3 regions of the Paenibacillus sp. GCM10027626 genome follow, and region 3 is predicted to be linked to each of the others. Evidence: riboswitches for the same ligand, from Rfam matches in the RefSeq annotation. Region 3 holds a riboswitch; each other region holds the start of a gene.
What was found. A riboswitch is a leader RNA that binds a small molecule or an ion and turns the genes downstream of it on or off. The one in region 3 is predicted to bind ZMP and ZTP.

Region 1: another riboswitch for ZMP and ZTP. It lies ahead of rpiB (ribose 5-phosphate isomerase B); the one in region 3 lies ahead of ACFQ0N_RS15965 (bifunctional 5,10-methylenetetrahydrofolate dehydrogenase/5,10-methenyltetrahydrofolate cyclohydrolase).
Region 2: another riboswitch for ZMP and ZTP. It lies ahead of ACFQ0N_RS36170 (DJ-1/PfpI family protein); the one in region 3 lies ahead of ACFQ0N_RS15965 (bifunctional 5,10-methylenetetrahydrofolate dehydrogenase/5,10-methenyltetrahydrofolate cyclohydrolase).

What each region holds. Positions count from the first base shown of each region.
Region 1 covers NZ_JBHTHC010000013.1:122,187-132,572, reverse strand. The annotation lists gene atpB (F0F1 ATP synthase subunit A) at 1-91, opposite strand, end outside; gene ACFQ0N_RS23560 (ATP synthase subunit I) at 113-481, opposite strand; gene ACFQ0N_RS23555 (AtpZ/AtpI family protein) at 474-695, opposite strand; gene wecB (non-hydrolyzing UDP-N-acetylglucosamine 2-epimerase) at 886-2,034, opposite strand; gene upp (uracil phosphoribosyltransferase) at 2,054-2,683, opposite strand; gene ACFQ0N_RS23540 (glycine-rich domain-containing protein) at 2,865-3,962, opposite strand; gene ACFQ0N_RS23535 (serine hydroxymethyltransferase) at 4,078-5,325, opposite strand; gene ACFQ0N_RS23530 (TIGR01440 family protein) at 5,374-5,931, opposite strand; gene rpiB (ribose 5-phosphate isomerase B) at 5,918-6,373, opposite strand; ZMP/ZTP riboswitch at 6,579-6,661, opposite strand; gene ACFQ0N_RS23520 (low molecular weight protein arginine phosphatase) at 6,714-7,334, opposite strand; gene ACFQ0N_RS23515 (manganese efflux pump MntP) at 7,356-7,916, opposite strand; gene ACFQ0N_RS23510 (L-threonylcarbamoyladenylate synthase) at 7,997-9,085, opposite strand; gene spoIIR (stage II sporulation protein R) at 9,225-9,893, opposite strand; gene ACFQ0N_RS23500 (stalk domain-containing protein) at 10,144-10,386, opposite strand, start outside.
Region 2 covers NZ_JBHTHC010000036.1:23,476-33,861, reverse strand. The annotation lists gene ACFQ0N_RS36210 (response regulator) at 1-1,419, opposite strand, end outside; gene ACFQ0N_RS36205 (cache domain-containing sensor histidine kinase) at 1,441-3,165, opposite strand; gene ACFQ0N_RS36200 (type 2 periplasmic-binding domain-containing protein) at 3,246-4,829, opposite strand; gene ACFQ0N_RS36195 (carbohydrate ABC transporter permease) at 4,906-5,781, opposite strand; gene ACFQ0N_RS36190 (ABC transporter permease) at 5,797-6,699, opposite strand; gene ACFQ0N_RS36185 (FtsX-like permease family protein) at 7,095-7,580, shown strand; gene ACFQ0N_RS36180 (GlcG/HbpS family heme-binding protein) at 7,633-8,109, opposite strand; gene ACFQ0N_RS36175 (GNAT family N-acetyltransferase) at 8,293-8,772, opposite strand; gene ACFQ0N_RS36170 (DJ-1/PfpI family protein) at 8,790-9,389, opposite strand; ZMP/ZTP riboswitch at 9,437-9,517, opposite strand; gene ACFQ0N_RS36165 (class I SAM-dependent methyltransferase) at 9,971-10,386, shown strand, end outside.
Region 3 covers NZ_JBHTHC010000007.1:276,444-286,829, forward strand. The annotation lists gene ACFQ0N_RS15915 (HAD family hydrolase) at 1-138, opposite strand, end outside; gene ACFQ0N_RS15920 (hypothetical protein) at 160-444, opposite strand; gene ACFQ0N_RS15925 (sensor histidine kinase) at 589-1,986, opposite strand; gene ACFQ0N_RS15930 (response regulator transcription factor) at 1,988-2,698, opposite strand; gene ACFQ0N_RS15935 (hypothetical protein) at 2,863-3,519, shown strand; gene bshB2 (bacillithiol biosynthesis deacetylase BshB2) at 3,596-4,249, opposite strand; gene ACFQ0N_RS15945 (YojF family protein) at 4,273-4,617, opposite strand; gene ACFQ0N_RS15950 (MerR family transcriptional regulator) at 4,694-5,458, opposite strand; gene ACFQ0N_RS15955 (Hsp33 family molecular chaperone HslO) at 5,480-6,298, opposite strand; gene ACFQ0N_RS15960 (protein-glutamine gamma-glutamyltransferase) at 6,427-7,221, shown strand; ZMP/ZTP riboswitch at 7,271-7,354, shown strand; gene ACFQ0N_RS15965 (bifunctional 5,10-methylenetetrahydrofolate dehydrogenase/5,10-methenyltetrahydrofolate cyclohydrolase) at 7,427-8,281, shown strand; gene ACFQ0N_RS15970 (cyclodeaminase/cyclohydrolase family protein) at 8,284-8,919, shown strand; gene ACFQ0N_RS15975 (phosphotransferase family protein) at 8,955-9,965, opposite strand; gene ACFQ0N_RS15980 (HAD-IA family hydrolase) at 10,078-10,386, shown strand, end outside.

The DNA of each region.
Region 1 (10,386 bases), on a different contig from region 3:
TAAATGTTACAAGTACAGAAACTGTGATCGCAATAAACGTGGCAATGTCAATTTGTAATCCGCCAATATTCAGCACGGGAATTAAATGCATACCGTATTTCACCCCTTTCCGCTAAGAATTTCGTTTGTTCAGAATAAAAGCGTATGCCAACATTACAAAGGGCATAAGGAAGCAGGAGAGCAAAGCTGCAGGCAGATTGAAGTATTCGGGATAACGGTAGGCCAGCATAGCTACGAGTAGCACCATAGCCATCCGTCCTGCCGCGCCGAGCCCCACCTTGCGGGAACCCTGTTCGGCGACCATCCTCCCGATCCATTCCACCCTTCTGCGCAGCATAAGCGCATTCAGCACGCTCGCCAGCACGCCAAGTGCCATCCCGGCCATAACAGTGCGCCATTCCGGTACAACGCCCCAGACAATTAAGCAACACGCCATAAATAACAGAGCTGCCCGGATTGCCTTGTTCATCATCTCATCCATCGCTGTCCTCCAACACTTTCTTGACAATAAGGATGGCTGAGAAAATGCCGACAGCCAGACCAAAGAGCACGCCAAAAACGATCCACCCCGGCGTCCCGCCAAGCCATTTGCCGATAAAAAAACCGAGCAAAGTACATATTGCGACATCGAAGCCAAGCGCTCCGACCATGGCCAGCGCCCGCCATGGGTTATCTCCACTGCTCTTTTGCTTCATGGTTTGTACCCCTGTCAATCCTCATACATTTTAGCGGAGCATAGGGAAGTTTGTCAATTCACATATTATCAAACATTCCGTGAACAGACGCCTTCAAACCCTTGATATCTCTAGCTTTCTCATGATTGCAAACCGTACAGTACCACTGTATGCTGTAATGTTTTACATTTTGCTGCCGGAGCGGACCAACTTATGAACGTTGTGTGAACAACGCCGGCCGTTCGGCCCGTCTGCCAAAATGGTGCAAAATCGCTTGCACGATGCGAACAGACGCTTGTCCATCGCCATACGGATTAGCCGCCTTGCTCATGCGCTCATAAAGCGCTGCATCAGTCAGCAATGCATGTGCGCGGGCATACACATCGGACTCTTCTGTCCCGACAAGCTCCAACGTTCCCGCCTCTATTCCCTCAGGACGTTCGGTTGTATCGCGAAGCACAAGGGTCGGCACGCCAAATGACGGCGCCTCCTCCTGCAAACCGCCAGAATCCGTCATAATCATATACGTATGCGGGTAGAAATTATGGAATTGAAACACATCCAGCGGATCAATCAGCTTGATGCGCGGATGATTGCCCAAAATTTCATTAGCCGGTTCGCGCACTGCCGGATTCGGATGAACAGCGTACACGAAGGCGACATCTTCAAATTCATCGGCAATCCGCTTCACAGCACGGAAAATATTGCGATGCGGCTCGCCCAGCGACTCACGGCGATGCGCGGTCATCAAAATCATCCGCTTGCCTTGCGCCCATTCGATTACCGGATGGGAGAAGGACGGGTCAACAGTATACTGGAATACGTCGGTTGCCGTATTGCCGGTAATGTATATCGAAGATTCCGGTTTATTCTCTTTGCGCAAATTGCCCGCGGATAGCTCCGTCGGCGCAAAATGGATGTCCGACAGCACCCCTGCCAATTGGCGGTTCATTTCTTCCGGATACGGCGACATCTTGTTCCATGTACGCAGACCCGCTTCGACATGTCCGACTTTGATTTGCTGCAAAAACGCTGCATAGCTTGCCAAAAACGTCGTCTGGGTATCGCCGTGGACAAGCACGATATCCGGCTTCGCATCGCGCAGTACCGGCTCAAGCCCTTCGAGCACCCGGACAGTCGTCTCCGTGAGCGTCTGCCGATCCTTCATCACGTTCAAATCATAGTTTGGCACAATCTCAAAAAACTCCAGCACTTGATCCAGGATTTGCCGATGCTGCGCAGTGACGCATACAATCGATTGAATCTCATCCTCGTACTTTTGCAGCTCGAGGACGAGCGGCGCCATTTTTACCGCCTCCGGACGTGTGCCAAATATGGTCATTACCTTCAGTTTAGCCAATCTTTGTCACTCCTATGAATTATTTTGTACCATACATACGGTCACCGGCATCGCCAAGTCCCGGTACAATATATCCATGGTCATTCAAACGCTCGTCCAGTGCCGCTATATAAATATCAATGTCAGGATGAGCCTCCTGGAATGCCTTCACGCCTTCAGGAGCGGCAATGAGACACATCAGTTTAATTTGGGTGCAGCCGCGCTGCTTCAATGTTTGTACCGCAGCAATAGCCGACCCTCCCGTAGCGAGCATCGGATCAATGACGATCAATAGCCGCTCGGTTGCATCTGTCGGCAAGTTCACGTAATATTCGGTTGGTTTTAACGTTTCCGGATCGCGAAACAATCCGATATGTCCAACCTTGGCAGATGGAATAAGTTTGAGCATTCCTTCAACCATGCCAAGTCCTGCCCGTAAAATCGGTACGATGCCGAGCATTCTGCCGGAAAGGACTTTGCCTTCCGCCTCTACAACCGGCGTCGAAACCGGGATCGACTGAAGCGGCAAATTGCGTGTAATCTCATAGGCCATCAAAGTCGCGACCTCGTCGACCAGCTCGCGGAAATCTTTTGTGTTCGTATTTTTGTCTCTAATGTACGTCAGCTTATGCTGAATGAGCGGGTGATCGCAAATGGTCAATTGGCTCAAAAATATCGTCCTCCTGAAGATGCTTGATTGCCGGCGCTCTGCCCTCCATCTTTACGAATGGATCACAATCTTGTCTATTATAGCATTTGCTGTTTCTTTTTTGCACCAACTCGCATGATTTTCGGCAGATCACACAAAAAATATCGGCAAGTCGCACCTTGCCGATTCCTTTTTTTTCACTTTAACTGCTGCACCCTCCGCCGCAACTGCTGCCACAGCTGCTGCCGCAGGACGATCCGCCGTCGCTGCCGCCGCTATCGCCGCCAGAGCTGCATGAGGCGCCTGCTGCGCCATCATGACCCCCGCTTTCTCCGCTGCTGCCCGTATCGACCATTAACCCGCTATCTGAATGTGCTCCGCCCTTAATATGCCCGGACTCTGTCATAGCGTCATCCATTTGCTGGTCAAATTCCTCCCGTGGGCCTAAGGAGGAAAAAAACAATGCGCCGGACAGCACGCCGGTTACAAAGCCAAAATCGCTCCCGCCGCCATGCAGGCCAGCATGCTCTTGCCCGGATTCTCCGTCTCCGCCCCGTCTACTGCGCGCTTCTGCCGCCAAATTGCGCCCGCGCTCTAGCAAATAATCAATGACGTGCGAAATATCCGGAAAAGCTTGGGCCGAAGCCATGTTGAACAATCTGGCCCGGAGCTGCTCAGCGGGGGCTTCTTCCAGTTCCCCTATATTATCAAGCGGCTTCCGATAAAAGGAGCCCCACAATTGCTCGCTCGCCGCAGTTATTACAAATAGTTCGCCATAAATCCAATCGAACCACGCCCGGTCTGCGGGTTTGGGCTTGACGCCCGTTTCATGCGGGGCATGATGAATAAAAGCGCCGCAGAACTGCCGGCAAAACTCCTCATACTCTCTAGTGAACATAAGCATCTCATGCCATACGGCATCGACCTTCTGACTATACATCGGCACGCCGCGAAGCAAGCTGCACATTAAAAAATACCGTTTCAGCTCGAACCAGCGCCAGCGCCACTCATGATCCGTCAGGCTGGGCTCCAGCTTCAGCACCCGATCCTTTACGCGCTCCTCCAGCCCGCTTGGAATAGACGCCTCTAACCGCTCTGTAATTGATCTGGCCGGATGCCCCTCAGGCACTCCCAATTTCTCCGGCGGTGCTACAGGCACCCTCCGCAGCTGGGTATGCCTCCCGCCATACGCGCCGCGCTGCGTTCGCGGGCGGCCATCGAACCTCACGCCTGCCTTCCTTCTAATAATGAAGCCGATGGCCGTGACAGCAAGAATGGCAATAATGGTTAGCTCAGTCAACTGTGCATCACCTTCTTTAATTCATTTAACACTATCATACCATGCAGAAAGCAAAATTAAAAAAAAGCTTGCCGGCGTCCGAAAGACAACCAGGCAAGCTTCCTTCCCTTTATTATTAGTAGCTCATGCCCGGATAAAGCGGATATTGAGCTGTCAAGTCCTGAACCATTTTACGCGCTTTAGCCAAAGTAGCCTCATCCTTCGGATTTTTCAGCGTCATCGCAATCACTTCAGCAATAATCCGCATGGCGTCTGCGCCCATACCGCGGGAAGTTGCAGCAGGCGTACCAATGCGAATACCGCTCGTTACAAACGGGCTTGTCGGGTCAAATGGAATCGCATTTTTGTTCGCTGTAATTTGCACGGAGTCAAGCACATGCTCGGCATCCTTCCCTGTAATATTAAGATTGCGCAAGTCGATCAGCATCAAGTGGTTGTCTGTTCCGCCGGAAACAAGGTTTATTCCCTGGGCAATAAGCGCCTCGGACAATACTTTAGCGTTATCTACTACGTTTTGCGCATAGGTTTTGAAAGAGCCATCCAGCGCCTCGCCCAAAGCAACGGCTTTTGCAGCGATGATGTGCATCAATGGACCGCCTTGCGAACCTGGGAATACCGCTTTATCAATCGCCTGCGCCCATGCTTTGCGGCACAGGATCATGCCGCCGCGCGGACCGCGCAGCGTTTTATGCGTCGTCGTCGTTACAAAATGAGCATGAGGAACCGGGTTTGGATGCAGGCCAGCTGCTACTAGGCCGGCAATATGCGCCATGTCAACCATAAACAATGCGCCTACATCGTTGGCGATTTGCCCCATTTTTTCAAAGTCAATAATGCGCGGGTAAGCGGAAGCGCCGGCAACGATCATTTTAGGACGATGCTTGAAAGCCGCCTTGCGCACTTCTTCATAGTCGATTGTGAAGGAGTTCTCATCTACTCCGTATGCCACAAAGTTGTAAAGCAGGCCGGAAGCATTAACAGGGCTGCCGTGCGTCAAGTGACCGCCATGCGCCAGATTCATGCCAAGCACTGTATCGCCAGGCTTCAAAGCAGCCAGATATACAGCCATGTTCGCTTGAGCGCCGGAGTGCGGTTGAACGTTGGCATGCTCTGCGCCGAACAATTCTTTTGCGCGGTCGCGCGCAATATCTTCGACGATATCAACATGCTCACAGCCGCCATAGTAGCGTTTGCCCGGGTAACCTTCAGCATATTTGTTGGTCAAGACTGTACCCATAGCCTCCAATACTGCTTCGGATACGATGTTTTCAGACGCAATCAGCTCAATATTGTCGCGCTGGCGCTGAAGCTCAAGGCCAAGCGCTTGTAATACTGCCGGATCCTGTTTACGCAAATGTTCCATTGTTCAATTCCTCCTGTAATGTCGTATATATTTTTTACTATCTATCGCTCAGCATGAACGCTGGTTATCCTCCAGTCCATACACCGCCCGCTCACCGCCGATAAGCTTCGGCCTTGTGTATGCCATGGTCAAATGCGCTTCTCCGATCGAGCGAATTGTCGGACGAAGCGGCACCGCAACCCGCCGCAAATGCATCCCGATAAAAGTATCTCCTATATCAATTCCTGCGTGGGCCTGAACGGACTCAACGAGACAAGCATCCGGCAAAGTGCGGTAAGCGTAGGCAGCCATCGAGCCGCCGGCCTTGGCCACCGGCACGGCCGCAACCACTTCCAGGCCATAACGCTCTGCCGCCGCCCGTTCAATGACCAGCGCCCGATTAAGATGCTCGCAGCATTGAAATACCGGATGAAAGCCGATCTCCGCCCGCACCGCTTCAATGCCTGCATAGATCGCCTCTGCAGTTGCGCTTGTCCCTGATGTGCCGATCTTCTGCCCGGCAACCTCGCTGGTGCTGCAGCCGATCACGAGAAGCTGGCCGGCCTGCAGCCGCGCTGCCGCTGCCAATTCACGGACTACTGTCTCAATTTGCTTACTTATTAGCATGAGCCGCCTCGATATTCATCACTTTATTGATGCGCCCGATATGTCGCTCGCCGCCCGAAAAAGGCGTCTCCACCCATGTACGGACAATTTCCTGTGCCAGTCCCGGGCCAATTACCCGCTCTCCCAGCGCCAATACGTTCGTATCATTATGCTCGCGCGTTGCTTTGGCCGAGAACAAGTCATGAACAAGCGCACAGCGGATTCCAGCTACCTTGTTAGCTGCAATCGACATTCCGATCCCTGTGCCGCAAATCAGAATACCGCGGTCCACCTTGCCTTGAACGACCCGTTCGCAAACAGGAAGCGCATAGTCCGGATAATCGACTGACTGCTCACAATTACACCCAAAATCTTCCACCTCGTGACCAAGCGATTGCAGTAATGGAACAATCTCATCCTTCAGCCGATATCCTGCATGATCGGCGCCAATAGCGATTTTCATGGAAAAAACCTCCCGATTATTTCGTCTCCTGACGAAAAATGTCGAATTGCATCGTTCCAATTATACCCCAATTCGCCGTTAAAGTGCGTGTCCAAAAAGCAGGTTTTCAGCACCGGGGGGCTGCGGTCCCTCTTTACAAGAAAGTCAGCTTTTTGAACAGCCTTATAAAAGACAAAAAAGAGCATAACGTGCATCTACGCACGCTGCTCTTTGCCCAGGCGACCGGCCGTATGATCCGATGCTCCACCGTGGTTTGATCCACTTTCGTCGCCAGTCACATCGGAAACCGTCTTTTGTTGTCTTTATCATACCGGATCGGTACATAAAAATCAATCCGCTTTTATTCCCCTAGCGCATCGAGCCGGTTGCGGTCTTCCCCGCGCTCCAGCATATCCAGCAGCTTGTCGAGCGCTTGGCCAATTTCGGCAGCGCATTGTTCATACGTCTCCTGCGAGCCCCCGAACGGATCGGCAATATCGAATTCGGGAACGAGCCGCTCCAGCTCCAGCAGCCGCCTTCTCTCCACTTCCGACAGCTGCTGGCCCAATGCCTGCTTCATCTGCCATTCCGTGTATATCCCCTCAAGCTCGGCAATCGTCGCCAGCACTTCCTCATCGCAATTCACATATTCTTTTAATGTAAATGTCTTGTTCACCGCTTCAGGGAATTGATGCAGCAGCGATTTCTTATGTCCGCTCGTCATCGTGAGCACCAAATCTGCCCAATTGACCATTCCGCCATCCAGCGCCTTCGAGCAGCCTGTGTGCTTAATCCCTCTCCGCTCCAAAGCTGTGCGGGAATGAGCCGAGACCGGAAGGCCGTCTATCGTGGAAACTCCGGCTGACCGCACCTCAATCTGCAAGCCGCGGCGGCTGCCATTTGCATTTAACAGCGCTTCTGCCATAGGCGAACGGCATGTGTTGCCCGTACAGACAAATAAAATCCGTTTTACGGAGCTCACCTGATCTCCCCCCTCTTGCTGCTATAGTATAAACAATAATCCGAAAGTAAACAAAATAATACCGCCACACGCTTCGCCATATTCGCCGAGATTCGGGCTGACGCGTCTGCCGATCAGCAATCCGACAATAGACAGCACCCCGCCAAAAAAGCCGAACGACAGCACGGTCAAAACAATATCCGCTGAAAACATGCCCAGCGATAGTCCGACCGAAAAGGAATCAATGCTGACGCTGAGAGCGAATACGAGCATTCCCCAAGCTTTACGGTGATCGATTGAACGCACCGCCTCACCGCGCAAGGAGCTGTATACCATATGAGAACCGAGCAAAAGCAGCAGCGCCCCGGCAACCGTTGTAGCGACATGACCTAGAAGCGAGCTCATATACTTTCCGGCAAACATCCCCATCAGCGGCATTAAAATATGAAATAATGCTATGAGTGTACTAATTTTCAGTATATCTAGCAGCCGGATCCCTTTTAAGCCGATTCCGATTCCGAGCGAAAAAGCATCCAGCCCGAGCGCAACTGCCATAATAAGAATCGTGAGCAGTTGCCCGGCCAACAAGCCGGCCTCTAGCATTGTCATTCCCCCTGTCCCATACTTCTCCATCATATGCGGACAAGTAGGGATTCATGACGGGGGAAAGAGCTTCAGCCAAGCTATAAATCAACGATTTGATGTCCTGCCGCTTTCACAAGCCTGTTCATCAACGCGCGGCCGATGCCCGATTCAGAGCAAGCCTCCGCCCATATTTGCGCTGTCTGCCGCTCGTCAAATGTTCGTAAGGCGGCGTACAGGCCAGCTGCCGCTGTCTGCGGGTCAGCCGCGCTGCCAACGACAATAACATCGTCTGCGGCAAAATAACCGGCATGTTCAGCAAAAGCCAATACACCGGTTCGCTCTCTGCGCTGAGAAGCAGCCTTCACTTCAGCATTAATATAAGCGGCCACAGCATGGATTTCGCCGCGCACAATCCGCATCTTGCCTTGAGGCGCATAGTGGGCATATTTCATTCCGGGGGAGCGCGGCGCACCATCCAGGACACTGCTGGTGAGAGCGGCATCCTCTTCCACTTCAGGGGCGATCTCGCGCAGCGCCTCAGCCGTCACTCCGCCCGGCCGCAAAATGCGAACAAGCCCCTGGTCGACTTCTACGACAGTCGATTCTACTCCAACACGGGATGGCCCGCTATCAACTATGCCATCGATCAGCCCTTGCAAGTCATGCCGCACATGCTCAGCATGCGTCGGGCTCGGGCGTCCGGAACGATTCGCACTGGGCCCGGCAAGCGGGCACCCCGATCTGGCGATCAGTTCCAAAGCAATCGGATGAGCCGGCATGCGGACAGCTACCGTATCAAGCCCCGCCGTTACAGCCGGCGGGAGCGCACCGGGACGGACGGGCAGCACAAGGGTCAGCGGCCCCGGCCAAAAGCGCTCCATTAGACGCGCTTCAATCTCCCCATAGGGCAGTACAAGCTGATCCAACTGTCTGCGGTTGGCAATATGCACGATCAGCGGATTGTCCGAAGGCCGGCCCTTCGCCGCAAATATTCGGGCGACCGCCTCGGCGTTGCGCGCGTCAGCACCCAGCCCGTAAACCGTTTCGGACGGAAAAGCTACGGTGCCGCCTTCCCGCAGCATGTTTGCCGCTTCATTCAATGCCTGCGCGGCTGCCTGTGTAAAACCGCCGCTCTGAATGTCTGCCTGCTCCCGCTCCACATGCCAAATTTGAGTGTCAATACTCATGAATACTTCCCAATCCTTCGCCTCGATATTCAATCATGTCTCTCATTATAGCACACTGCTATTTTTGACAAAATTAATATATGAAAGACCGGGTCTGCAGCGAACCCGCTAGCATGCCCGACCCGGCCACGCAATAGATTTAAAACAAGTTTTTAAAGAAATCGATAATAGCCTCGATGAGCTCCCACAAGAAAAATTTTACTTCCGGCTGTTCCGAAGCGTCATGGGCACTCCCATTGTCCTGTGCCGCAGTGCTCGCCGCCGCATCCGCGGCAGCAGGGGCTGCAGCTGCCTCGCCGCTCACCGAGTCGACGAAGCAAAGCGGAGGAAACAGCACACACCACCAGTTTTGCCCTTCACCGCTTCCCAAAGTGATGCGCAACGCTTCATAATCGCCGGCAGGATATACAGTATTGCCGTACATTTTAGTCGGAAAAGGCACCACGCCAAGCTCCGCTTTAAATCCGTATGTGAAGCCGCGCTGCTGCAATTCGTGCGCGACAATCTTTTCGATTTCACCCATATGAGCGTGAATGGTTGCTCTGGCCTGTTCAATCGTTTGCGGCTCAGTCACCCATGTGTTCATCGCTTTGACGACCGCATCGCGGACAAACCGTTTGACGGCTTGATCGGCTGCGCCATCGGAATTCGCAAGTATGCGCAATCGGATTGATTCTGCAGGAATTTCGCTGCCGGCAAGGGCGGCATCGGCATGCTGACTCTCCCAGCTCATTAAGAGAACTGCAATCACAAACAATAGATAGCCAAACGATTTACGATAGGAAAAACGGGAATGAGTGCGAATCATATACACAAGCTCCTTTGTGGCACCCGTCGGTGCGTGGCTTGCGTTCCGGAACGTTTCTATCCCCTATTATGTCCGGCGAATCTATCATTTAAACCTGTGAGAAGAAAATGCTGATGCCTTCCTTGGCGCGAGGCAAGTTTCTTCCCCTTAAATTTTATCGAATTTATCAGGTAAACCATATAAACTCTATAAAATCGAAAAAATCCTATCAGGCTGCAATAGAAACTTGCAAAATGCCTGATAGGATCTATTAATTCTGAGTATCTTTCAATAGCGAAATAATCGTGTCAAAATCTTGGACGGTTGGCGCTTTGGCATCCTCCAAAATATCTTTGTAGCCGAACCGCACCTGCTCGCGCCAGAACTCCGCCAGTTCCAACGGCGTACTGCCCGACTCTGATTTGATCGCGGGATTAGCGCCTTCCTTCAGCAAAAACTCGACAACCTGAGGCAGCCCCTTCTTGACCGCATTATGCAGTAAAGTATATCCCGC
Region 2 (10,386 bases), on a different contig from region 3:
GAAATTTTCCTTCGTCTCCTTTTTGAACAACTCGCTCAAGTAGGTGGCATTCATACTGATCGCCGAGGCGACAATAGAAAGCGATAGCTGCTCTGCCAGCCGGCTCTCGATAAATTGCTTCGCCTTGCCGATCTCCGGATGGACGCCGCTTCCTTGCCGCTCGCTAACAACGCTGCGGCAATAGCGGATGACGGCCTCCTGCACCTGGTCAATATGCCGGTAGCTTTCGATGGGAGGCACATCATGGCGGTTTCCGTCGCCGCCCGCCGCTTCCATCCACTTGCCCATCAAGTCCTTCAGCATAAACGTCAGCTTTACAGGAGCGATCGGCTTAAGCTGGCTTGCGGCGAGTTGGGCTTGGAGGGCATCCAACGTAGCGCGGAATCCGGCTGCCGCCACGTCGCGGAGAAGCTGGTCGCATGTTCGTTTCCAGCGCAACGCCGCTTCTTCCGGGTAATCCAACCGGCTGCCCGGAGCAATGATCGAGCCGCGGCCGGTATGGAACGCATCCTGTACCGCCTCCCGCGCCTCCGCATACAGCCGTCCGACCACTTCCCAGCCGCCTGCCGACCGGCTGATGCCGACAGAGACGGAAACGTTCAAATATTGCTTGATGTTGTAGTGAATATTGCTGCCGACTTCGATTGCCGCACGTTCCGCTTTCTGTACGCTGTTGAAGGGCAAAGAAACGAAGCCTGCCAAATGGCCGGCATCCGAGGCGCAGGCAAAACTGCCCCCCGCAGCGCGCATAACTTCCTCCGCTATATTCAACATCCCATAGACGAGCCTGCTCTGATCGACGCTGTTGTAATCGTCCTGAAAGGCATGAAAGTCATCGATGCGAATCACGATGCAGCAGCAGTTTGCCGGCGTGAAGCCAGGCATCAGCTCGTTTGCTTTATTCTCCAGCATTTTGGTCGTCAGTTCGCCGTTGCTCAATTCCTCCAGCCATTGCTTGCGCAAGCGATGAATATTTCCGTGCAGCATCATATGCAGATCGTTCGTCTTTTTATTGCTTTCTTCCTTCTGGAGCACATTCGCCCGTACGCGTTCCAAGATGTCGTATAGCTCTTGTTCCTTTAACGGTACCTTGACCAAATAATCGACCACATTCAAGGAGATCGCCTGTTTCGCATAATGAAAGTCGGAGTAAGCGCTGAGGATAATAAACTCGCAGTTCGGTAATACCTGCTTCACTTGCCGGATCATTTCGATCCCGTCCATCCCGGGCATGACGATATCGGTCAGTATAATATCCGGCTGCAAGCGATGCGCCAGCTCGACAGCCTCGTTCCCCGAATAAGCTTTGCCCGCCAGACAGTAACGGTTATGTACGGATGCCCATTTCTGAAAAAAACGTTCCAGCCTGCCGAGAATCATCGGCTCATCATCCACAATCAAACATCGCAGCATTCTCATCTGTAGCACTCTCCTCTGATGTCATTGCTTCGGAAACCGCAGCGTCACCCAGGTGCCTTTCCCTTCGGCACTGTGCACGCTAAGGCCGTATTTCTCCCCATAGTACAACTGAATTCTTTTATGAATGTTATAGAGCCCGATTCTTTTTCGCCGGTCGCGCCGGTCCCGCAGAGGCGACGGTTCAAGCAGCACAGCGACTTTCTCTTCCGGCATCCCTTTCCCGTTATCGAAAACGTGAATAAAGACGCCGTCCCCCGTATGTTCCCCGCCGATACGAATCGTTCCGAGCTGACGTCCTCCGGCAAAACCATGAAATACGCTGTTCTCGACAACCGGCTGCAGCAGCATGCGCAATACTTCCATGTTCCGGATGTCTGCCGGTATGTCCTCCACCAGATGAAAGGTGCAGCCGTAACGAATATTTTGGATCGCCAAATAATCGTGAACGTTTCTCAGTTCTTCATGTAACGGCACCTTCTCGGAATCGGCCAGCCCGTATTCCAATATCGCGATGAGCGAATCGATAATCCGATCCACATCCTCATACCGCTCATAGTCGACCACATTGCTGATCGCCCCGAGCGTATTGTACAGAAAATGAGGATTCATCTGCGATTGCAACGCTTGAATTTCCATTTCGCGTTTGCTGCTTTCGGTCCGATTCACATGCTCAATCAGTTCGCGGATACGCGCCAGCATATCGTCGAACGAAGAGGCCAGCTCGCCAAACTCATCCTTTCGGTGCTTCACGATGCTGACATGTAAATTTCCGTCCTGTACATGATTCATCTTGCGGATTAAATAATAAACAGGTGTCCGAATAATGCGCGATACTACCGTAGAGGCAACAATACTGATGAGCAGTCCAAGGGCGAGGAGAAAGACGAAATGTCCCTCCGTTTTCATAAGCAACTCGTTCATTCGTTTCCCTTCAGAAACGACGGTGACGACCCATTGGAATTTCGGAATAATGCTTTTGACGACATACAGCGACCGCGAGCCGGCATTTACCGTTAATTGATCAGACTTCTGCTGCACAAGCTGCTCGCCGGTCATCGCAGTCAAGTTCAGCTGATCGTCGGCTACGTAGAAAAAGGTATCGTCAATCGGTTTTACAATTACATTGCCTTTCCCGTCCAATATCCCGATTTGATACTCGCTTCCCCTTGTAATTTCATGCAATCGCTCTTCAAGGGAAGCCAAATTCAGATCGAGCGCAATGACCGCCTGCTTTCCGGCAAACAAAACCGATTTGTACAGCGTGACGGTCCTGCCTATAAAATGTGCGTTGTAAGGGGAACTGACCAGCACAGAATACGGTTTTTGCGACGCTTGCTCCAGGAATTGCGCGTGCTCTGGGACTGGCTTGTATAAGATCTGGGCGATCGAATTGCCGCTGATGATCGATAAATCCTGCCTGATCAAATAAAGATTGGACAGGATGCTGTTGTTCGCCGTATAAGAACTCTCCAACTGAGCCTGCAGGGATTGCGGTTCATCCGGCCGCGAAGCGATCATCGTCGATGTCGACATAATCGTGCTCTGCAGCATCATGAAATACAATTCCAAATACTGCTCTTCCTTCTTCAGCATGTTTCGGGAAAATTCTTGCTGCGACGATCTGATTTCAGCCGTCGTATAGTGGTACGAGAGCATGCTTAATACGCCGGCAGCTCCCATGACGAACAGGAAGCAAACGACGAACAATTTGAACGTAATCCGGTGATAAATCAGTCTCCATTTCATCTATCCCAACTCCGTACAGGACCTTTTGCAGCCTGCAAAATTAAGAAGGGGAGATCTAAATCCCCCCTTCCCTGCTTCATTTACTGGAGCACGCCATCCTCGCGCAGCTGCTGCGTATACGTTTCGATGACCTTGTTCAGCTTGAATTTATCGTTCATTGTGTTCACAAACTGATCCCAATTTTCGATCGGCTCCTTGCCGTTAGCGAACTTAAGGAACATTTCGTTGACGTACTTGATGCGGTCTTGCACCATCGTATCGTTCGGGTCGTCGAAGACACGCGGGTTCACGTTGTTGTCGCGCAAATATTGGGCGTTCAGCTTCTGATTCGCGTTCGTTATGTCCGGATTTTTGAAATCGAAATAAACAGAATCGTCCGCCCTTCTAACAAAGGCGTAGTTGTAACGCCATTCCATATCTTTCTCGTTATAAGTCGATTTATCGACCAGCTTCGGCTGGCCATTCTCCATATTCCACGTTTTGCCTTCAATACCGTAAGCGAGATAGGAATAGGCCTCCTTGTCCGTATAAAAATATTTCAGCAGCTCGACCGCGCGCTTGGCTTTTTCCGGATCTTTCATTGCTTCTTTCGAAATGCCCCACAGGCTGTTCTGGAACGGCTTTACGTCAAGAATTTGATCGCCGTACGGACCTTTCGGCGGCGCGAATTCCACCCAATCCGGTATGGAGCCGGCAACCTCCTGCATTCGTTTCGTATTGTCGGGCTCAAGCGATCTCCAGTCGCGCAGCAGAAGGCCTACTTTCCCTTTTACCATCTTGTCGGCAAGACTGGCATCGGTCGTCGACACCCAATCCGGATCGACGACACCGGCTTTGACCATGGAGGCGATATACGCCAGCGCATCCTTCATGCGGGGATCGACGTTGTGCACAACCACTTTACCGTCCTCGACATCGACATAGTTCGGCTGTACGCCGAACATCCAGAACACTTGCGAGAAGCCGATGCCCATGACGCCATCCTTGGACAATGTGCCGATAAACCCGTAAGTATCGTCCTTGCCGTTGCCGTCCGGATCGTCAAATGTAAATGCCTTCATCACGTTCAGCAGCTCGTCCGAATTCGTCGGCACCTGTAAATTCAGCTTCTTCAGCCAGTCGTTGTTGATCCACCAGCCGTTAATGCCTCCTACCGCCTCAACGCCGGGCGTACCGATCGTATTGCCTTTATATTTCATCGATTCCCAGCGGGAGGCGTCGAATGCGCCGATGAAATCGGATTCATCGCCGAGCAACTCGTCGAGCTCTCCAATCAGGCCTTTCTCGTAGTACTGGATTGCCGAAGCCCGGTCCGGAAAGCCGATGATATCGGGGATTTGTCCGGAAGAGATAAGCAGGTTGAGCTTGTCCTTCCAATTCTCGCCCGGAAGGATAGTGTCCAGATCAATATTGTTGTCCTTCTCGATCTTTTGGCGGATCGGGTCCTCCTCCAAGGGAGGCATCGCTGTCGTCGGACGGTAGCCGAGCGTATTGAAAAAGCTGATTTTCAGCTTCTTGCCGGTCTCGGGGTTCCCATTCACCGCAGACGTATTGCTCTCACGAGGTGCGGTATCGGAATCTCCGCTGTTTCCGCAAGCGGATACAATCGATACGGTCATCAGACAAGTGAGCAGTGGAAACCAAATGCGTTTTTTCTCTTTCATAAACTGCAACTCCCCTTCGTAAATTATAATTTATATCATGATTTGCATCAAGATACCGGATCTGACAGCCGCACCTTTATCCTTTCACCGAACCGAGCAGAACCCCCCGGGTAAAATGTTTCTGGATGAACGGATAAACGAAGAGAATCGGCAGTGTTGTAAGAATGACCGAAGCCATCTGAATCGAAATCGGATTGACATAGTCGGCCGCATCGGCTGCGGCATCGCCTGAAGCAGCCACGGCAGAGATGAGGATGTTACGCAAATACACTTGAAGCGGAAATTTATTCGCATCCGTCAAGTACATGACGGCATCGAAGTAGCTATTCCAATGCAGCACTGCGTAAAACAGCATGATTGTCGCTATAATCGGCATGGACAATGGGATGACGATACGTACGAGCGTCGTCACTTCCCCTGCCCCGTCCATCTTGGCCGCTTCCTCCAGCTCCTTCGGCAATTGTTCGAAGAAGCTCTTCATGATCAGCAGGTAGAAGCCGTTGATAAGCCCGGGGATAATGAGCACCCAAAGGGAATTGAGTAAACCGAGTTCCTTGATCAGAATATACTGCGGAATAATACCGCCGCTGAACAGCATCGTGAACACAATAATGAGCAGACAAGCGTTGCGCCCGGGCAGCGTTTTGCGCGATAGCGGGAGCGCCGCCATTAGCGTAAACAATAAATTGATCGCCGTTCCGACTACCGTCCGGAAGATGCTGACCTTATACGCATTGAGCAGTGTATTGCCGTGCAGCAGCTGTTCGTAAGCGAAAAACGTCATTTTTTTAGGTATGAGAAGAAACCCGTTGTTTTTGATAACCTCTGTCATCGGAGTAAGCGAAACACTGAGCGCATAAAAGAACGGCAGTACGCAAGATGCGGCAAGGAGCAGCAATAATGCGCCGTTCAAAGCGCGGGCAAACGTTCCGTAAAAGCTTCTGTTGACCATATCTATTCCCCTTGATTACCAGATTTGACCGTCAAATCGCTTGGCGATCCGGTTTGCAGCGAACACCAGTACGAAGCCGATCACCGACTTGAACAGTCCGACCGCCGTAGCCAGCCCAAACCGCATCTCCTGCAGCCCGACCCGGTATACCCACGTTTCGATGACGTCGGCCTTGCTTTGATTAAGCGGGTTCATCATCATAAAAATTTGGTCGAAACCGACATCCATTATGTGGCTAATGCGCAAAATGAACATCAAAATAATGACATTACGGATCCCCGGCAGTGTAACGTGCCATAGCTGCTTCCACTTGGAAGCGCCGTCAACCGTGGCAGCTTCGTAGAGACTCGGATCGATGCCGGCGAGTGCGGCAAGGTATATAATGGCCCCCCAGCCAACTCCCTGCCACATATCGCTGGATACGAGCAAAGGGCGAATCCACGACTCTTCCGATAAAAACGATATGGAAGGCATCCCTATATCCCGAAGCCATTGATTGACCAATCCTTCCCCCGGAGCAAGAAACGCAACCATCAAGCCGTAAATGACGACCCACGACAAAAAATGCGGCAAATACGTTAAAGTCTGAATCATCTTTTTGAACCAGCCGGTCCTGACTTCGTTCAGCATAATAGCAAGCAGGATGGGCGCCGGAAAAACGAATACGATTTTGTAGAATGATATGAGCAGCGTATTGCCAATGATCTGTGAAAAATAGACACCTTGAAAAAATAACTTGAAATTATCCCAGCCCACCCACGGACTGTCCCACAACCCCTTCACAATATTGATTTCTTTAAAAGCGGCAACCATATATACCATCGGAATGTATTTAAACATTACGAAGTATAGCATGCCAGGTACCAGCAACGCGTACATGACGGCATGTTTTCTCACTGTCGATAACAGAGCTTGCATGAATCTATCTCCTTCCGGGTGCGCTTTATCCTCATTCATTGTAAAAGGATGGGCGATGCGCCGGCCCCTACATTCTTCGGCATATGGTACAAAATTTTCGGGCAAGGTCCTCCCTGTCGCCCTGTTCATTTTACTTAAGGCTCGCACAATACGATGTTATTGAGGTATAAAAATAAACAACCTTATTAGAGAAATTAAGGTTAATTAAAGGTTGTATTGTTTAGCGTCGAGCTTCGTGACTTAAACAAGATTAACGTCGGCGATGTAATAACTTTTACAGCCAATATGAGTGTTGACGCCCCGTCTGATATGAATTCCGACAATGTACAAGAGGGCGCAAGGCTAATGAGACAGGAGTTAATGTAGATGTAACCTATTATCTGAAAAGCCCCGAAATGCTGGAGCCATTCGAAGCAGAGGTTAGAGCAAAAGGACTTTCTGATCTTTTCAATTTTAAGACGGACACCGCTTCCTATGAAAAAGTCGTAAAGCCCGTTGAGGGATTAAAGAGTATTTCCATCACATTTATGGTCGTTGTTATTATACTCGGCTCGATTATTTTACTATTGCTTGCTTCTATCTCAATCAGGGAACGCAAATATGAAATTGGTGTTCTTAGGGCGATGGGGATGAAAAAAGCGGAGGTGGCAATTGGACTCTGGTTTGAAATTCTTACAATTACCTGTTTTTGTCTTGTCATTGGATTAGGTGTAGGTACTGTTGCTACACAGCCTGTATCCGACATGTTACTGCAGAATCAAGCCGAAGAGGCACAATCAAGCACATCGCAAGGTGCTGGCGGCGGAAATATCATGTTGGGCCCCGGTGTTATGTCATGGTGCCAGCTTTTCGCGGTATTCATAGAAATACTCCCCTCATAGCAGCAGGTTTTGGTTTTATATAACCTGACTACTTATGAGGGGAGTAAATCATTTAACGAGATGACCCTTGGAAATGAACATTTCCGATTCGGGCGTTAATGTTAGGGTTTGGCTTATCATGCATCGCCTGGAACGCTTGAACCGCGCTATTAGAAACTTCGGTGTCTTGGACGCTTGTTCCCCCGCTGACTCCGATTGCTCCTACGATCCGGTCACCTTTTATTAGAGGAATACCTCCGCCAAGGATGACGATTCTGCCGTGATTGGTTGTGTTTACCCCGAAAGAAGGTCCGCCCGGCTGTGCTGCCTGAGTCAAATTTGCTGTTGGCATCTGCATGCTAACACTAGTCCAAGCCTTATCCTGGGAAATGCTAATCCCGGCAATCCGAGCGTTATCCATCCTCACGAATGCTATAAGATTGCCCCCATCATCCACAATGGCGATATTGCTTGCGATGCCCATTTGCCGTGCCTTTTGTTCGGCCACAGCTAACAGATGTTTTGCCATCTCCAAAGACAGCTTTGCCACCCCCTCACATCCTCTCCTGTTACTGCTTACAAGATATGCACACAAACGAAAAATTGTAACATTCAACTATTGAAATTTACTCTAAAGCGTTTTTTCTGCACTGCATCCGCCAAAACCCATTGCGAGAAAAATTCAACCAATGAATTCGCAGAAGGCTACGCATGTGTACTCGATTGTTCTCCCTTAGCCTAGAGTTTTAGTAAACATAACTCTATGGTAATCAGTTGTATAAAAGTCCTTTTCGTGAGCAACCAAATCAAATCCCAAACGACAATAAAATTTTATTGTATCTTCATTTCCTACATGACCTAATGTATAAAGAATAATCTTTTTTTCATTCATTTCTTTAATTTTGTTGCAAATCGTACTGATTAAAGCCATTCCAACACCTTGCCGCTGAAACCCTTTCTTTACCACAACCCCGACTATCTCGTAGAGATCTAATTCGTCATTAAATATATAACCAGCATGACCAATAATCTTGTCAAGATCGCTGGTTGCAACATAATACCCATCTTCCTCAAATGCATTCTTCGTTGCTAAAAATTTTGACCAGCGCGCAGGATATTTTTCAATAATGAACTTAGGGAACTGCAGAGGATATTCGCTCATAATTGTTTCTATCTTATTTTGGTCTTTATGTTCTAGCAGCCGAATATGCACCTGAATTCCCCCTTTTATTAAGCCTTCTTCCAATCATATTCCATAATATTTGCGGCATTTATTGCCCTGTCTTTACCCCATAATTTTTCTAAAACATATAAAGAGGCATCCATGCCTGCTGATACTCCACCGGATAATATTATTTTTCCATTATCAACATATCGAGCTTCGTCTAAAATTACAGTTGTAGCTGGTACAATGTCCCTCAATTCATTTACAGCCGAACGGTTTGTTGTTACGTTTAATCCATCCAGTAAGTTGGCTTTTGCCAAGATTAAGGCGCCCGTACAAACAGATAAGATAATCTCAATTTCGTCCGATACTTCCCTAATCCATTTTGTAATCGTTTCGTTCAGCATTTCTTTTCTGCTTCCCCAACCTCCAGGAACAATCAAAATATCAGGTTTGGGACATGTGGCGATCGTATACGTTGGGTTAATGCTTAAACCCCCGAATGCTTTTACAGGACTATCATGTTCTGCAATAGTGTAAACATTGAAGTCTTTTCCGTCATTGCTTCCAGATATAAAAACTTCAAATGGTCCAACAAAATCTAGCGGCTCAACATGTTCAAAAATCAAAATTGCTACATTTCTTGCTTGCCGTGCCTGCTCCATGTCATCATCTCCCAAAAAATAAATAAAAGCGTTCAGTCTACGACCAAACACTTTGCCCAGGCGTACGGCATATGACAATATGTGCTCCCTCGTGGGTCTCCACGTTTACGCCAGTCACACATACCAAATATTTACTCTAATTATAGTCTGAATATTCAATGAAGTAAAGATGTTATCAAGAGATAATCAATCACAGCTGTTGATGGCTGATAATGGATGTATTTTTCCTTACGTCACGGAACATCCGATAATAGCTTTATAAGTTGGTTTAATACTAACGATTTAGTCTGTAGAGCATTTGGCCAGCAGCCGTTAGTTTTTATCTCGCTTTGGCAAGTAGCCTAGTGGCAAAGAACAGCAGGCCAACACTGGATTGTTCCAGTTTTAGCCTGTTTTTTGCCACTATAAGTAAGCGTCAAATAGGGGTGGTATCAGCTTCGCTGGTACTCCCCCACAAGAACCTGTCTGCATGAATCGTGAAACTTCGGTATAATATAGTAAGTTTGCTAGGTTTGAAACCGCATCTGCGGCAATGGGGCAGACTGCTATAATCGAAGAATATGAAGGAGCGTGATCCAAAGATGGACAGCAAAATCCGTTTCTCCAATCGGGTGGAGCAGTACGTCAAGTATCGGCCGGGCTATCCGGCGGAGGGGATCGACCTGCTGTTCGGCGAAGCCGGATTCCCCACGAACGGGACGATCGCGGACGTCGGCTCGGGAACGGGCAAGCTTACGGAGCTGCTGCTGGAGCGAGGGCCAACCGTATACGCCGTGGAGCCGAACGCGGATATGCGGCTTGCCGCGGAAACGTTGCTGCGGGAACGGTACAGCGACCGATACATATCGGTGGGAGGCTCGGCCGAGCGGACGGAACTGGCGGAGCGGTCGGTGGACGCCATCGCCGTCGCCCAGGCGTTCCATTGGTTCGACTTGCCACAGACGAGGAAAGAATTCGCGCGCGTGCTGAAGCCGGACGGTCCGGTCGCCCTTATATG
Region 3 (10,386 bases):
CGGCGTAATCTCGCTTTCATCCAAATAAGTATGCAGCAAATGTTCTACAAATCTGCCAAAAGTTCGCGTCCGGTCCAATAGGGTGTTATCCAGATCAAACAAAATGACTTCTACTGCATCCATTGACGTTCTGCTCATCTTCTCATTCCCTTTCGACTGTTATAATGGTGTTAAATCCTGCCGCACAGCAATCTGCTTGCAATTCGGGCATACGCCGGAAATAACACCTTGCTCGTCAGCATAGAAGGTAATTCGTTTTGCCGTCTTCTTGCAGTAAGTGCATTTCTGACTGCTGGATCCAGCTGGAACCTCCTGCCGAGCTAATCGTTTGCGGCGCTTGTAGCTCGCTAGCGAGGTGATCTTCGTTCTGCCAGCTTTCTTTTTCTTCATGAAATAGCCGATCACGCCGCCCAAGACTGCAACGATAAACATCCATATATGCATAATAATGCCCCCTTAGGGAAGTCACGCTGATGCTTCATTATTATTCTATTTCAATCGCTAAACGCCAGTACAATAACGACAAGCCGTAATTTATTCATTAATCCTCCAAACCAGCCATTTTTTCTCTCTCCCTAAATTTCGACACTATTCATGCATCTTCCTGCTTTTGGAAACTGGAAAGCTGAAGGAAACGACTGCTCCCCCCTCAGGGCGATTTTCCGCTTTGATCATGCCGCCGCAGCGCTCGACAATTGCCCGCGATATGGCCAGGCCAAGTCCGGATTCGCCATCCTTGCCTTTAACGAAACGATGAAATACCGTAGGAAGGAGTTCATACGGGATGCCGAGGCCATCATCCATAACCCGCATTACAATCCTCCCATCCTCCACAAGAGCACTAATCTCAATTGTATGCGCAGCATGTCGCACTGCATTCATAATGACGTTTAACACAGCTTGCATCAGTTTGTCTTTATCTGCCATAATCGTCAGCCGCGGATCATCATCGCAACCTATTTTTAATTGTAAATTTTTTTTGACCAGCAGCGGATTAACGCGTTCATGCGCCTCAGTCAGCAATTCGGGCAGTACTACTTCTGATGGCCGGAAAATATCCTCCTCGCTATCGAGCTTCGCCAATAACGTCATTTCCGTTACAATGTCTCCAAGCCGCTTGCTTTCATATAGAATAACGTCAAGCCCTTTGCGCACGCCATCCCCTTCAAATATGCCATCCCGGATTCCTTCGGCGTACCCTGAAATCGACATAATCGGCGTCTTCAATTCATGTGAGGCATTTTGGAAAAATTGCTTCTGCACCTTATTAAATTGATTTAATTCCTGGGCCATCTCAAATACAGTGTGCGCGACGCTGCCGATTTCTCCGCTGGCGTTTACAAGCTGGACATCGGTAAAATGGCGTGACTTCACCTTTTTCAATTCCTGCTGTAAATTCATCAAAGGCTTAATCAATCTTTTTGTTATGAACCAGCTGATGAGAAACATAATGACCCCAACAAGAACGATAACGAGAATGAGCCGTCCCAGCAGCGCTCTTTCAATTTCTTGAATTTTACTTATTGGACTAAGCAGCGTAAGTGTCCCACTGGGGATTGAACTAATATTGACTACATAACGCGGATCATCGCCTTCCCAAATTTTTTGCATCGATGCAGGCGTAGCCACGATCTCATCGGCCGCTTTTGCCGTATGTGCAAACACTCCAGATTTGAGCTGATTGTCGTTAATAACATTGCCCTGCTCATCCGTTATGATTGCCTGAATATCGTTATAGCGGGCGGCGGCCATTTCTTTTACCATTTCTTTTTTAGGAGCAGCCGGTAAAGCAATCTCAGGCCGAATGGTTTGGGCATCGGCTTCTACCAAAGTAGCCGACATAGCGGCGCTTATAGATTTCAAATCCGCCTTCTGTGTCCCAATAAAATGATCCAGCAGTACATAATGGATAATTACGCCTGTAATCGAAAGCACCAGCACAAGCGCTAATGCAAATGCCAAGTTTATTTGATGCACCAGCTTCATCTTATGCGTCCCCCTTCTCGATTCGCATCCGATAACCATGCCCCCACACAGCCTCAATCGGCAAATCTATCTTTTTGCGAATCCGCTTAATGAGATGATCTACAGCGCGATCGCTGCCAAAATAGTCATCACCCCACACATGAGTAAGCAATTCATCGCGAGTAAACGCCCGATTCGGGTGACTAGCCAACACTTTTACCATTTCATATTCCTTGCTGGTCAAATCGATTTCAGCATGCTGCCAAAAAATACGGCGCTCCAGAACATTCAGCTGCAAGGCGCCAACAGCAATCAGCTCGTCGCCATTACTTTCTGTAAATCGCCGGTCACCGCCATTCACTTTCATCCATCGTTCCAATTGGCGTTTCACCCGGGCGACCAGTTCGCGCGGACTGAACGGCTTGACCATATAATCATCACTTCCCAACTCAAGCCCCAGTATTTTATCTACTTCATCATCCTTGGCCGAGATCATGACTATCGGCACTTCTCCCTTTTCCCTGATCCGCCTGCAAAGCTCATAGCCGTCCATTCCCGGCAGCATAATGTCCAAAATCCACAAAGCCGGGGGATTCGTCTGAGCCAATACCCAGGCATCCTCTGCGGTTGACAAACCAATCGTGCGAAAATTTTCTTTATGCAAATAAGCTTGAAGTAAAGTTCTTATATGATCATCGTCATCTACGATTGCGATCAATGCTTGTTCATTCATTGCAAAATATACCTCCCGGCTTTCTTCTATCGAAAGTATACCAGAGAGAGCCGTTATCCATCTCTTCTGCCATCGTTTTTCCACAATTCCACCAAATCTGTGCCACACTTGCCCAGTAAAGTTATTGCTGTAAGACACACCACACAAAAGGAGAGTTAACCTTTATGAACTACAAATTGAAAAACATCGCTCTGTCCGCCCTGCTGCTATCTGCTGTTGCTGTACCCGTCAGCGCCAATGCAGCTCCGCCAGTGTCCGCCGTTCAAGCCCTGCCAGCAAAAGCGGTTGTATATCAGTTTACAGATCCGCTGGAAATCGCCAAAAAATATGCGCCTGACACGGTCGCAGATTGGGAAAAAACATTAGCCGCCTACCAAAAGCTGACCGGAAGTGAGAAGGGCGCTGTCACTCAGCTGAAAAAAGTAATGCTAAAGCGTGAGGATGTACCTGGAGAGATTGGAGCAGCAAGCGCGACTGTCAGCTCTATTGCAGCAACGATTGAAACTGGAGATAAGATCGCCAGCCGGAGTAAGGAGCACAAGGTTGAGGAGCTGAATATGGCGCCTTTGCCGGTCAATACCCAGCTTGTAAAAGTAAAGCATGTATCAGGGAACGGGGACGTTGCTCCTGAAGCTTCTCTTAAAATCGAAGCAATCGCTGCAGCCAAGCCGCCGAAAATTGCCTCACCGTTCATCGAAGCACAGATCGCATTATCTGAGGCTGTAAATGCTAAGGATGCCGATGCCGCGGAAATCAAAACAAGGCTGGCTGCTTTGCTGGATCAATACAAGCAGGAATTCGCCTCATTGACGAAATCTTAATAAAAGAACGGACACCCGAGAGATAAATAAGAGGTGTCCGTTCTTTTTATACGTGATAGGCAGCGACTTGCTAAAGCTAGAAGCGGTATGTCCAAAATCTTTCTGTTCCGAAGCGCTTCTTAATCTCAGAATTCGTAAACTCCTTGCTCCCAAGCAGTTCGGCAGCTTGAAACTGGGATCGATGCGATTTGATAGAAGCCATCTTTTGCTTTACAAAAGGCGTAACGTCGCGAATAACATCGGCCTTCCCGATCGCTTGCTCATGATTATTGGCAAAAGCAACGCAATGAACGGTTGGCCGCTGCTCCTCCGGCAGTCGGCCGATCACCCGAATAACGGCGGCGCCGCAGGCGTCATGATCCGGATGAACCGCATAACCGGGATAAAAAGTAATGACGAGCGACGGCTTCAGCTCCTCAACCAATGCTGCAATCCTGCCCTCCAGCACTTCCGGCTCCTCAAATTCGATCGTTTTGTCATGAAATCCAAGCATTCGCAAGTCCTTAATTCCAATTGCCCGGCAAGAATCCTCCAGCTCCCGCTTGCGGATGGCCGGCAGTGATACCCGATTGGTGAAGGGAGGAAATCCCATATTCCGTCCCATCTCGCCCAGCGTCAGACAGGCATAAGTGACAGGCGTCCCTTCGCTCACATGTTTAGCCAGCGTGCCGGCCACGCCGAACGCCTCGTCATCAGGGTGCGGAAATACGACTAATACATGACGTTCCAACATCGGCAACAGCTCCTTTCCCATTAGAATGGCTCCCGGCTTAATTGCAGCGCTACAACAAGCTTGCCTTGGCTATCATGTCCTGCAAGAATTAGACGCTCTGGCTCACTTTCTTCATAATGGGTCAGCCCTTCCGAATAAACCCACCCGTGTGCCATCTTAAGACCAATGCGGAATGGCGAGCTCTCGGAAATTTTCCCGTGAGAATAGCGTATGAGCGCATTTGTAATAAACGTTGCCGCCGGATGCTTCGTGGTATCGAAATGAGCGGCATACGCACCTGTCGTCATCTCCAGATGGATGTATAAATCCTGATCTTTCAGCAGATCGATTCTTCGCTGGATTTCTGTTGGATTGATTAACTGCATCCTGATCACCCCAAATCTGAGCTCTCTGCTCTAGCTCGTATTCAATCGATATGATTACAATGATACCAGAATTTTTTCATTTGTAAAAATGGGCGCTTTCACCTGCCGCTTCGCCGCTTGCCTTTAACGCTTGATCCAAATACCCAAACAACTCAGGTGTCAGCCCATAATGAAGCGGAATATCCTTGTTTTCGGCATGAAATCGATGTCCGGCTGCGATAACCTCCTCGTCGCTATTCGCCGACAATTGTAAAAATTGGCGCCAGTAATCGGTAAGCGCCCGAACGTCAGCAGAATCTAGCGGCCTGTTTTCCTTATAACAGCGGGCCAGTTCCTTAATGAATTGATTCCACTCCTGTTTCATCCGCTTCACTTGATCAAGCGGCATGGAAGCGTAATAGCTCTTTAACTCCTCAATCTTGTCGCCCGTTAAATATTTCTTAGTCTGATATTGCATCATTACAATAATTTCTATCAAATCGTCAAGTGATGCGTTTTTTTCCAGCGCCAGCACATCCTGAACGGTTTTCAGCCGCTGGCACAGCGCTTGCTGCCGCTCCAGAAGCTCAGTCGCTTTTTGCAATTGAAGATCGATTAATAACGTCGGATCGACATGAACAGAATGGAGGACATCGCGAATCTCTTCCAAACTGAAGCCAAAATCTTTGAGCGTTATAATATGATAAAGCTTCTGAATATCGTCTTCATCGTATAAACGATGTCCGGAACGGGTCATATGGCCAGGGATCAACAATCCGATCTGATGATAATGATGCAAGGTTCTGACGGTCACATGAACCAGCTTCGCCAGATCTCCTATTTTCATGAGCTGTTTCTCCATTTCCGCCTGCCTCCTCTTTTTTTAACCTGTCAACAGTGATGAGATGTCTAAATGATCATAGCGATATTTTTTGCCGCAGACGCTGCAACCAACCTCCACAGCTTGCTGCTGTTCAATTATTCGCTCCAGTTCTTCCTGCCCTAGACTTAACAGCAGTCCGAAAAACATCGCTTTAGAACAGCCGCAGTACAAATGAATTGCTTTCTCCTCTACCAAATCGGCCGTGGGGTACAAATCTTCCGTTCGAAATGAGTGTCCTTTGCGATCAAACCAATCCGTCCATCTTCCCAGCAATCCGGCTTCCGCAAAGGGCAGCGGCTGCACTAAAATCCCCCGGCTGTAGCATGTGTCTGGCCCGTCGCCATAATAGTAGCGAAATGCAGTCTCCAGTTGCTCGCTTTGCAGAAAATAATGGGAAAAATCGTGGACTATATTCTGATAGGGCATATCTACAAACCCGGTGAACATCGCGCCCATTCCGATATCTTTTGTTATTTTAATAAATCCCTTAGGACCGATCAACTCCGCGAGCCCCCCTACCTGATCGGTGTAGGCGAGCAAAGCATCGCTTGCATATCCCCTCACATTTCCGGTAAAATCCACATCGCAATGAATATACTGCGATCGCTCAGACATATTGATACGGACGCTTAGCCGCTGATCATCCTTTAACAGTCCCACCATCAGACTCGATAACGTAAAAGCGGTCGACAGTGCCTCCTTGCTTACTGGATCCAATTGCTGCTCCCGCAGCATTTCATGAATTAATCGCGTGTTATCCAGCACGAAAATTCTCGCCTGTCTGTCTTTTGTTAGCAGCTTCATTAACTTCGTTTTCATTCGTTCTCCCTCCATAGCCCCATCATACAACCTCACGCAACGTCAGGTTCAAGTCTGTTAACACCAATTCTTGAATTTCCCCATATACTAACTTAACAATTGCTGGACACAGTTGTTGGAGGGACATCATGATCCGGATTACAGGTGTAGACTTGAACAGGACAGATCTTTCCTCTCTTTCGGGAATGGAAAAGCTGATCTTACACAAAAAACAAAATAGCTCGGAGATTTATCACTATGACTCACTCTATGCTCTTCTATTTGAATTGAAAATGAGGAGTAACACTGTAGCCGCCGCCAAGGCGCTTTTCATTAGTGACGCCAGCTTCGCCACCTTCAACAATACGAAGGGCAATGAACAATATTGGGAAAGAACCTCGCAAGGGGGGCTGAAGCAAAAGCATAATGCAGCGAGCTCGGAGGCGATCCGCGACATTTTCAGGCAGGGGGCCCTGTACGCATTTGAGTGCGCGACAGCAATGGTAATCATTTTATATAAGGCAGCCTTGGATTCGCTTGGGGATGATGTTTTCAATGCTTATTTCAATCATTTGCTGTTATATGACTGGAACTATGATAACAACCTTCAACTCATTGCGAACATGGACAATGAGGAAGCGGTACCGGGAGATGTTCTTTATTTCAAAAATCCCGATTACAACACTAAGACGCCGGAATGGCAGGGTGAGAACGTTATTTTACTGGCAGATAATCTCTACTTTGGGCATGGCATCGGCATCCATACAGCGTCGCAAATGATCGCTTATCTTAATCGCCATCGAATCCCCGGCAGCTCCACTTCCGCTTACCTGACTGACTTGATCGAGCATCCTGATTTTGATTATTTGCAGAAGATTGAACTGCCGGCGGCCGCCAAATTAAGTACACGCTTTTTGTACTTGCGGCGAATATATATTGATTAAATGGCTTTTCTTCTCCAACAAAATCTGCTACTATTATCAATAAAATCATAGCACTGTATGTTACTGGCGATGACAGTGGAATTAACCACGGGGAAGCATACAGTTGTACGGTCCGTTCGCCTGGGAAAAGTAGCTGCGAGTTGCTCGTTTTTAACGAGTAGCATGCGGGTACTTTTTTTCGTTATGAACAGGGAGGATGAGAAATATGACGATAATGATGAAAGCAAGAGAAGCAGCAGATGTGGTCTATGCGGAAATCTGTACGAAGGTAAACGTCTTGAAAAAACAAGGCATTCAGCCGCGGCTGGATACAATCCTTATCGACGGTGATCCGGCATCGGCCTACTATGCTCTAGCCAAGCAAAAAATCGCTGCCAAGCTGGGAATCGAGTTTCAGCTTCACCGTTTTGCAGCAACGGTCACAGACAATGATGTGCTACAGTTGATTAGACAGTTAAATGCCAATTCGGCGGTGCACGGCATTATGCTGGAGCTGCCTCTTCCTCCACATCTCTCAACTAACATAATAGCCAAAGCCATCATCCCCATGAAAGACATTGACGGCGTTACGCCTGACAACAAGCTGGCCACCATTACTGGGGAGCTTGGTCTCTATCCGGCTACTCCGCAAGCGTGCATACAGCTTGTTAAGCACTATGGATACAGCCTGAACGGTGCCAATGTCACTTTAGTCGGACGCGGTCAAACTGTCGGCCTGCCGCTCTTTCATTTATTGCAAAGAGAGCAAGCTACAGTAACCGTCTGTCACTCCCGCACTCCTGATCTTGCCTATCATTTGAAACATGCTGATATTGCATTTGCCGCGGCTGGATGTCCCGGCATGATCACACAGGAGATGGTTCACCCTGATCTAGTCATCATCGATGCCGGTATTAACGAGCTGGACAATGGCAAAATTGTTGGCGATACGGCAGCGAGCCTTATCGGTTACGTTAAAGCTCTATCGCCTGTTCCGGGCGGCGTTGGTACTTTGACTACCGCACTGCTGTATGAGAATTTAATGAAGGCCATCTCTATCCAAACCGGGGAGGTGAGCTGAAAATGCAAAATGTAACCTGGAATGATTCTATACAGACATTTATAACTCAAGCCGGGAGCGCAAATCCTACTCCTGGCGGCGGAAGTGTCGCCGCGCTTGCAGCCGCGCTAGGAGCGGCAATGACCTCGATGGTCGGCAACCTCTCTCAGGGAGAAAAATTCGCCTCATGCAGACAGTTAATGTCCGATACTGTCGACAAAATGAATTTGATTATAACCCGCAGTGAACAACTAATGATTGCAGATATGACTTTATTTCAAGTCTATATGAGTATATTAAAGCTTCCCAAGGATACAGAGGCAGAAAAGCTGCTCCGCAAACAAACTTTGCAGAAAGCGGTCATAAATGCGACTGATGTTCCAATGCAGCTGGTCACGCTGTGTAAAGAAGGGTTATTTCACACCTGCCAAATTGCTGATGCAGCCAATAAGCAGGTTATTTCAGACCTCGGCATTGGAGCGATTCTACTGGATTCAGCGGCACAATCAGCCGCCCTGACGGCCGAAATCAATCTGGCATCAATTCAAGATATGGAGCTGAAGCAGCAGTATTCCGACAACCTGCGCTTGCTGCTCCATGAGATCGGCGAGTTAAAAGAGCAGGTAGTGCAGACGACTCGCAGCCGTATTGGGAATTAGCACTTAAACCGATATAACAAGCAGCGTAGCAGGTCTTACCACTCGACATTGTTACGCTGCTGCAAACGCGGCTCGATTGTGTCAAGCAATTCAAAAATACGTCTCTTACATTGCTCAAACTCCTCCGGAGTGGCATATTGTACCTGCCAAATATAAGCCTCTGTGTAGCTGCAGTGCAGTCTATATGTATCCAATTTGAGCTGACGGATGGTGGTCTCGTCGCCGCGCATTTCGCCGTAGCCCTTGAAAAAATGCTCATTCATCATCCACGGACTGGCAAACTCATAATCGGTATCTCCCCATATCACCCGATCTGCATCAATGATAGCCGCCACTTTGTGGCGATCTGTGCCTTCAAGCTGCTGTACGAGCACATTGCCCGCCCATAAATCGGTATGGATTAGATGCGGCCGGTTTACGGAACGATAGAGCCAGCTATTTTGTTCAAATAGCTGAGTGACTCTATTTATCGTCTGTTCATCAAACACATCGAATTTTGCGCATTGTGTACTTACATCCTGCACATGCTTGCACAAAAATGACCACCAATCAACATCTGAACCATCACAAGCATCTGGTGCCATTCTGCCAAATTTATTGCCAGTAATCGCGTGCATTTGTGCGATCCATTCCCCTGTTTCTTCCAATAGTTTTGTTTGACTTGCTTCCGGTATGGAGGGGTCTGATAGCGGGGTGCTAGGCAGGTATTCCGTAATCATATAGTCTCTGTCTATCATTAATTTTGTCGTATCACAAACGATTACTTTGGGACATGGGATTCCCTTCTGTGTGAGCAAATCATATACGCGCCGTTCTGCTGACATTAAATCATGCTCGAAAGGCAGCAGCAAGTGTCTGTTTACGGGTCCGGCTCTTAGCACAAGTTCGCGGTTAGATGAGTGAAAAATTAATTTGTAGGTTGTATTGAATAGCCCGCCCTTTAAGGGAATCGCCTCCACGGAGGAGGATACGCCGAAATGATGCCTGACAATCTCCTTTATCATCTCTTCCGTTAAATCCTGATAGATCCTTGAATGAAGATTCACGCTACTCCACTCCCTTTCGCTAAGGCTCTGTTAACTTAGTATGAACATATTCGTCCCCTCATGGTTTATTTTACAACCCTTTAACTGGATTGTTAATGGCGATCCAATTACAATGAAAGAAAGAATGAAAGAAATGAGGGTCTCGATGCTTCCAAAGCCACAACTGATACTTGATATTGGCGGCGTGCTGATTACAAACCTGTCGCCAATGTTTTGGCAGCAAATAGCTGCGATCTCCGGCGTCTCGGCACATACGGTTACAGAGCGTTTCAAATTGGAGATTAAGCAAGCGTTATGGACAGGCGTGATACGAGTAGATGATTTTTGGGACTGGCTGCACACGGAGTTTTCGATTGATCACATTGCTGCTCAGCAACTATTGCGGACTAACCTTAGCCCGCTGCCTGCCATGAGACATCTT